DNA from 3 places in the Streptomyces tritici genome. Region 3 is predicted to be linked to each of the others. Evidence: riboswitches for the same ligand, from Rfam matches in the RefSeq annotation. Region 3 holds a riboswitch; each other region holds the start of a gene.
What was found. A riboswitch is a leader RNA that binds a small molecule or an ion and turns the genes downstream of it on or off. The one in region 3 is predicted to bind thiamine pyrophosphate.
Positions count from the first base shown of each region.

Region 1: it holds a riboswitch for thiamine pyrophosphate, as region 3 does, so the genes downstream of both, ACNJ93_RS23450 (thiamine ABC transporter substrate-binding protein) here and thiO (glycine oxidase ThiO) in region 3, are expected to answer to the same signal.
Region 2: it holds a riboswitch for thiamine pyrophosphate, as region 3 does, so the genes downstream of both, thiC (phosphomethylpyrimidine synthase ThiC) here and thiO (glycine oxidase ThiO) in region 3, are expected to answer to the same signal.

Region 1 is NZ_CP183183.1:5,021,477-5,023,734, reverse strand. Features, by position in the region: gene ACNJ93_RS23455 (ABC transporter permease) at 1-176, opposite strand, end outside; gene ACNJ93_RS23450 (thiamine ABC transporter substrate-binding protein) at 236-1,330, opposite strand; TPP riboswitch at 1,412-1,537, opposite strand; gene rlmN (23S rRNA (adenine(2503)-C(2))-methyltransferase RlmN) at 1,567-2,258, opposite strand, start outside.
Region 2 is NZ_CP183183.1:3,389,022-3,391,279, reverse strand. Features, by position in the region: gene ACNJ93_RS15635 (YibE/F family protein) at 1-866, opposite strand, end outside; TPP riboswitch at 947-1,061, shown strand; gene thiC (phosphomethylpyrimidine synthase ThiC) at 1,054-2,258, shown strand, end outside.
Region 3 is NZ_CP183183.1:1,655,172-1,657,429, reverse strand. Features, by position in the region: gene thiS (sulfur carrier protein ThiS) at 1-89, opposite strand, end outside; gene thiO (glycine oxidase ThiO) at 86-1,249, opposite strand; TPP riboswitch at 1,247-1,359, opposite strand; gene ACNJ93_RS07680 (NAD(P)/FAD-dependent oxidoreductase) at 1,421-2,258, shown strand, end outside.

The sequences.
Region 1 (2,258 bases), 3.4 Mb from region 3:
GTCGAGGCCGCCGCCTGCCACACCGTGAACCACAGCACGTCCAGCAGGTCCGGCCGGCTCAGCGTCTCGCCGATCCGGCCGAACCGCCACGTCCCGTCGGTCTTCACGCCGCGGGCGACGATCGACGCGACGGGCCAGGCGAAGAACACCGCGAAGAACGCGACGGGCAGGGCCATCAGCCCGAGCCGCGCCGCGCTCCCCCGCAGGTCCCGGCGCCCGCCGGAGCGACGCCCGGCTACTTCAGGACGAGCGACGACCACGCCTGGATCCACGCCTCACGCTTCTCGGCGATCTTCTGCGGCGCCATGGTCTGCGGCTTCTCGATCACCGCGCCGTGCTTCGTGAACAGCTCCGGCAGCGTGGCGTCCTTCGCCACCGGGTGGACGAACATCTGCAGCGGCATGTCGTCCTGGAACTGCTTCGAGATCAGGAAGTCGATCAGCGCCTTGCCGCCCTCGGGGTTCTTCGCCCCCTTCAGCAGGCCCGCGAACTCGGTCTGCCGGAAGCAGGTGCCGGTGGAGACGCCCGTCGGGGCCTCCTTCGGCTGCGGCTGCGCGTACAGCACCTCGACCGGCGGGCTGGAGGCGTACGACACGACCAGCGGCCGGTCGCCCTTGGCCTGCTTGCCGCCCGCGGAGCCGGAGAACTCCTGGTTGTAGGCGAGCTCCCAGCTGTCGACGGTCTTCACGCCGTTGGCCTTGAGCTTCTTCCAGTAGTCCTGCCAGCCCCCGTCGCCGTACCGCGCGGCGGTGCCGAGCAGGAAGCCGAGGCCCGGGGAGGACCGCTCGGGGTTCTCCACCACGAGCAGGTCCTTGTACGCGGGCTTCGCCAGGTCGTCGAAGGTCTGCGGCGGGGCGAGCTTCTTGTCGGCGAAGTACTTCTTGTCGTAGTTGACGCAGATGTCGCCGGTGTCGACCGGGGTGACCCGGTGCTCGTCCTTGTCGAGCTGCAGCTCGGCCGGGATCCGGTCCAGGCCCTTCGCCTCGTACGGCTCGAACAGGCCGTTGTCGAGGCCGCGGGAGAGCAGCGTGTTGTCGATGCCGAAGAAGACGTCGCCCTGCGGGGAGCCCTTGGTGAGGATCTCCTTGTTGAGCGCCTCGCCCGCGTCGCCGCTCTTGAGGACCTTGACGGTGAAACCGGTCTGCTTCGTGAACGCCGCGAGGACGTCCTTGGAGGCGTTGAACGAGTCGTGGCTGACGAGGGTGACCGTCTTCGGGGCCGGGCCGCCGGTGGCCTTGCCCTTGTCGCCGTCCCCTCCGCCGCAGGCGGCGAGCGTGGTGACGCCGAGCGCGGTGGCGACCGCGACGGCGGCCAGCTTGGTGGTGTGCACTGGATTCCTCCTGGGTGTGACCAGGAAGAGACGCGGCCCTGCCCGCGCCCGGGGAAACCGGGCGCGGGCAGGGCGCAACAGCTCGAGTTACGACCGAACTTCCTACCCAGAATGACCTGGGCGAGGTTCAGAGGGTCTGCGGCCGCTGTGTTTGATTCCCAGCGTGTACCGCACTCTCAGCGCTGTGGCGCTCCCCTGTCGGAATATGCAGATGTGTTCGAGCTCAGACTACAAGGTCAGCGTTCGGCGGCGGCCAGCTGTCCACAGGCGCCGTCGATCTCCTGACCGCGGGTGTCCCGGACGGTCACCGGCACGCCGTGCGCGGCGATCGCCTCGACGAACGCCTTCTCGTCCTCCGGGCGGGACGCCGTCCACTTCGAGCCGGGCGTCGGGTTGAGCGGGATCAGGTTGACGTGCACCCGCTTGCCCTTGAGCAGCCGGCCGAGGAGGTCGCCGCGCCAGGCCTGGTCGTTGATGTCGCGGATCAGCGCGTACTCGATGGAGACCCGGCGGCCCGACTTCTCCGCGTACTCCCAGGCCGCGTCGAGGACCTCGCGGACCTTCCAGCGGGTGTTCACCGGGACGAGCGTGTCGCGCAGCTCGTCGTCGGGGGCGTGCAGCGAGACGGCGAGCCGGCACTTGAAGCCCTCGTCGGCGAACCGCAGCATCGCCGGCACGAGACCGACGGTGGAGACGGTGATGCCGCGCTGCGACAGGCCCAGGCCGTCCGGCTCCGGGTCGGTCAGCCGGCGGATCGCGCCGACGACCCGGTTGTAGTTGGCGAGCGGCTCGCCCATGCCCATGAAGACGATGTTCGACAGCCGCGCCGGGCCGCCGGGGACCTCGCCGTCGCGCAGGGCGCGCATGCCGTCGACGATCTGGTGCACGATCTCGGCGGTCGACAGGTTCCGGTCCAGGCCGGCCTGGC
Region 2 (2,258 bases), 1.7 Mb from region 3:
TCCGGGTAAAGCCCGTGGATCAGGCCGGTGTTGTCGTCGGTGTTCCCCGACAGCGCCGCCCAGCCGATGAACAGCGAGCCGAGCAGGCCGATCAGCAGCAGCGAGATCAGCGTGCCGAGGACCGCCACCGAGGTGCGCGCGGAGAGGCCGTGGCACATGTACAGCGCGATCAGCATGATCGCGCTCGACCCGACCACCGCCACCACCAGCGGATTCGACCCCTGCAGGATCGCCGGCAGGATGAAGAAGGTCAGCACCAGGAAGCTCACCGCCAGCGCGATCAGCGCCATCACGCCGCGCATCCGGCCCACGGCGACCACCGCCAGCGCGAAGATCCCGGCGAGCACCGCCAGCGGCACCTTCCGGTTCACGTCCGCCACGGAGTACTGCAGGTCGCGCGGGGCGTCGGGGGCGTACGCGACCACGACGCCCTGGCCCTCGTGGAGTTGTCGGGGCGCGTCCGGCTGCACGATCTCGGTGAAGGTGCGGCCCTTCTCCGGACCGGTGGTGACCTCGACGGTCGCCTTGGTGCACTGCCCCTGCTGCGCCTTGAGCGCCTCCCGGCCCTGCGGGGTCGTGGTGTCGCCGGTGGGCGGCACCTGGGCGGCGTTCACGTCCTTGCAGTCGACCTTCTGGGCCGCGACGACCCTGCCCTGCTCGGTCTGCCGGTCGAAGCCGACGCCGGTGCGCTCGTGCCCCGGCACGCCGCCCGGCCACAGCACCGCGAGACCGACCACCACGGCCGCCGCGAACGGGATCAGGACGGCGGCGATGACCTTGCGCAGATGGCGCGAGACGGGTGCGGCCGGCCCGTGGCTGTGCGAGTGGCCGTGGCCGTGGCCGTGCGGTTCGGGGCTCTGCTGCATCGAAGTCACCGACCGATCATCGCAAGAACGCCGGGGGCCCACTGTTCAGCACGCCAGGGGAAACGCTAGCGTGGTGGCACCTTTGCACACGCGGGAGCTCGGAGCACCGGGCTGAGAGGGCGCTGACGATCGCTGCGCCGACCGCCGAACCTGTTACCGGGTAATGCCGGCGTAGGGAGTAGGTCTCATGACCGTTCAGGATGCACGCACGCCTGCCGCCGACCAGGCCGAGCGGAAGCCGGGCTGGCACAAGGGGTACATCGAGGGCTCGCGCCCCGACCTCCGGGTGCCGGTCCGTCAGGTGCACCTCACCAACGGCAAGGACGTGACGCTGTACGACACGTCCGGGCCGTACACCGACCCCACCGTCGAGACCGATGTCCGGCGCGGCCTGCCGCCGCTCCGCGAGAACTGGATCATCGGCCGCGGCGACACCGAGGAGTACGCGGGCCGTCCCGTCCGTCCCGAGGACGACGGCATCAAGCACACCTCGCCGCGCGGCGGGCTGAAGAACCTCGACGCGGTCTTCCCCGGCCGTCCGCGCCAGCCCCGCCGCGGCCGCGGCGGCCAGGCGGTGACCCAGCTCGCGTACGCCCGCCGGGGTGAGGTCACCCCGGAGATGGAGTACGTCGCGATCCGGGAGAACGTCTCCCCCGAGGTCGTGCGCGAGGAGATCGCGGCCGGGCGCGCGGTGCTGCCGGCCAACGTGAACCACCCGGAGATCGAGCCGATGATCATCGGCAAGCGGTTCCTGGTGAAGGTCAACGCCAACATCGGCAACTCCGCCGTCACCTCCTCCATCGAGGAGGAGGTGGAGAAGATGACCTGGGCCACCAAGTGGGGCGCGGACACGGTGATGGACCTTTCGACCGGCCGCAACATCCACACCACCCGTGAGTGGGTTCTGCGCAACTCCCCCGTGCCGATCGGGACCGTGCCGCTGTACCAGGCCCTGGAGAAGGTCGACGGCAAGGCCGAGGAGCTGAGCTGGGAGATCTACAAGGACACGGTCATCGAGCAGGCCGAGCAGGGCGTCGACTACATGACCGTCCACGCCGGCGTGCTGCTGCGGTACGTGCCGCTGACCGCCCGCCGCAAGACGGGCATCGTCTCCCGCGGCGGCTCGATCATGGCGGCCTGGTGCCTCGCGCACCACAAGGAGAACTTCCTCTACACGCACTTCGAGGAGCTCTCCGAGATCCTCGCGCAGTACGACGTCACGTACTCGCTCGGCGACGGCCTGCGGCCCGGCTCGATCGCGGACGCCAACGACGACGCGCAGTTCGCCGAGCTCAGGACGCTGGGCGAGCTGAACACCATCGCCAAGCGGCACAACGTGCAGACCATGATCGAGGGCCCGGGCCACGTCCCGATGCACAAGATCAAGGAGAA
Region 3 (2,258 bases):
GAGGGGGCCGCCGTCACGGTCGCGACCAGGGCGTCCAGGGAGAGCGGGCCGGGGAGCGCGCGCGGCTCCCCGTTCACGGACACGTTCATGCGGGCTGCTCCTCACGTACGGCGGAGAATCGGCGGGGGCTGAAGGGGCGCGCCTCGTCCGGCAGCGACCCGGTGGCGAGGACCTCGGCCATCACGTCGCCGGTGACGGGGGTCAGCAGCACCCCGTTGCGGTAGTGCCCGGTGGCCAGCAGCAGTCCGGGCAGTTCGGTCGCGCCGAGCAGCGGCGCGTTGTCGGGGGAGCCGGGGCGCAGCCCGGCCCGGGTCTCGGTCAGCGGCAGCTCGGTCAGTCCGGGGACCAGCTCGTGCGCGTCGCGCAGCAGCTCGTAGACGCCGCCGGCGGTGACCGTCGTGTCCCAGCCGAGCTCCTCGCTGGTCGCGCCGATCACCAGCTCGCCGTTCTCCCGGGGCACCAGGTACACCTGCCCGCCCCGCACCACGGCCCGTACCGTCCGGGACAGGAACGGCGCGTACGCCGGCGGCACCGTCAGCCGCAGCACCTGGCCCTTCACCGGCCGCACCGGCGGCAGCACGTCCTCCGGCACGCCCGCGAGCCTGCCGCTCAGGCTGCCGCCGGCGAGCACCACCTGGTCGGCGGCGAGCTCGGTCCCGTCGTCCAGGACCGCACCGGCCGCCCGGTCGCCGACGACCGTCAGGCGCCGCGCCCAGGCCCGGTGGAAGACCACCCCGGCCCGCTCGCAGGCGAGCAGCAGCGCGTCGGCGAGCCGCCGCGGGTCCACCTGGTGGTCCCCGTCGACCCGCAGGCCGCCGCGCACGCCGGGCGCGAGCATCGGCTCCAGGCGGCGGCACTCGCGGCCGCTCAGCCACACCGAGTCCAGGCCGCAGCGGGCCTGCAGCGCGTGCAGCTCGCGCAGGTGCGCCCGGTCGTCGGAGTCCAGCGCCACCGCGAGGGTGCCGCAGGCGCGGTAGCCGACGTCCAGGCCGGTGGCGTCGGCGAGTTCGGCGACGAAGTCCGGATAGCGGCGCGCGGAGGCGAGGTTGAGACCGAGCAGGGTCTCCTCGCCGTAGTGGAGTTCGGTGACCGCGGCCAGCATCCCGGCGGCGACCCGCGCGGCGCCGCCCCCGGGGTCGGGGTCGGCGATCGCGGTGCGCAGTCCGCGCTGCGCCGCGCGCCAGGCCGTGACGAGCCCGACGATGCCGCCCCCGACGACGAGGACGTCCGAATCGGTACGTGCGTGCATGGGCGTCCAGCCCCTCCCTTCGCCGGCATGACCCGGATCAGGTTCGTACGGTCGGAGGCCGGCCAGCCTCCCTCTCAGCCCGGTGCGTCCGGGCTCCCGCGTGTGCTCTGCGTCGACGGCCAGACTAGCCCACCGCTTACTGACGGATCGTCAGGTGCGTAAGGTGGACGGGTGAGCGAGCAGCTGGAACACACAGGACAGCCGCGGCGCGTGGTCGTCGCCGGCGCCGGCATGGCCGGGGTGCAGACCGCCGTCGCCCTGCGCGAGCAGGGCTTCACCGGGGCGGTGACCGTCATCGGCGCAGAGCCCCACCAGCCGTACGACCGGCCGCCGCTGTCCAAGGCCGTGCTCCTCGGCAAGGCCGAGGACTCCGCCTTCGACGTCGACTTCGCCGAGCTCGACGTCGAACTCCGCCTCGGCGTCGAGGTCACCGGACTGCGCGCGGCGGACCACGAGGTCGACACCGAGGCCGGCCCCGTCCCGTACGACGTGCTCGTCCTCGCCACCGGCGCGTACCCGCTCACCCTCCCCGGCTCCGAGGGCGTCCCCGGCGTCCACCTGCTGCGCACCCTCGACGACGCGGCCCGGCTCAGGCCCGTCCTGGAACAGCGGCACACCCTCGTCGTGGTCGGCGCCGGCTGGATCGGCGCCGAGTTCGCCACCGCCGCCCGCCAGGCCGGCTGCGCCGTCACCGTCGTCGAGGCCGCCGGCCGGCCGCTCGCCGGCGCCCTGCCCGCCGAGGTCGCCGAGCCGATGGCCGCCTGGTACGCGGAGAGCGGCGCCGACCTGCTCACCGGCGCCCGCGTCGAACGGCTCGCCCCCGGCGAGGTCGTCCTCGCCGACGGCCGGAAGCTCCCCGCCGACGCGGTCGTCGTCGGCATCGGCGCCCGCCCCGCCACCGGCTGGCTGGCCAGCTCCGGCATCGCGCTGGGCCCCGACGGCTCGGTCACCGCCGACGACCGGCTGCGCACCTCGCTGCCCGACGTGTACGCGGTCGGCGACTGCGCGT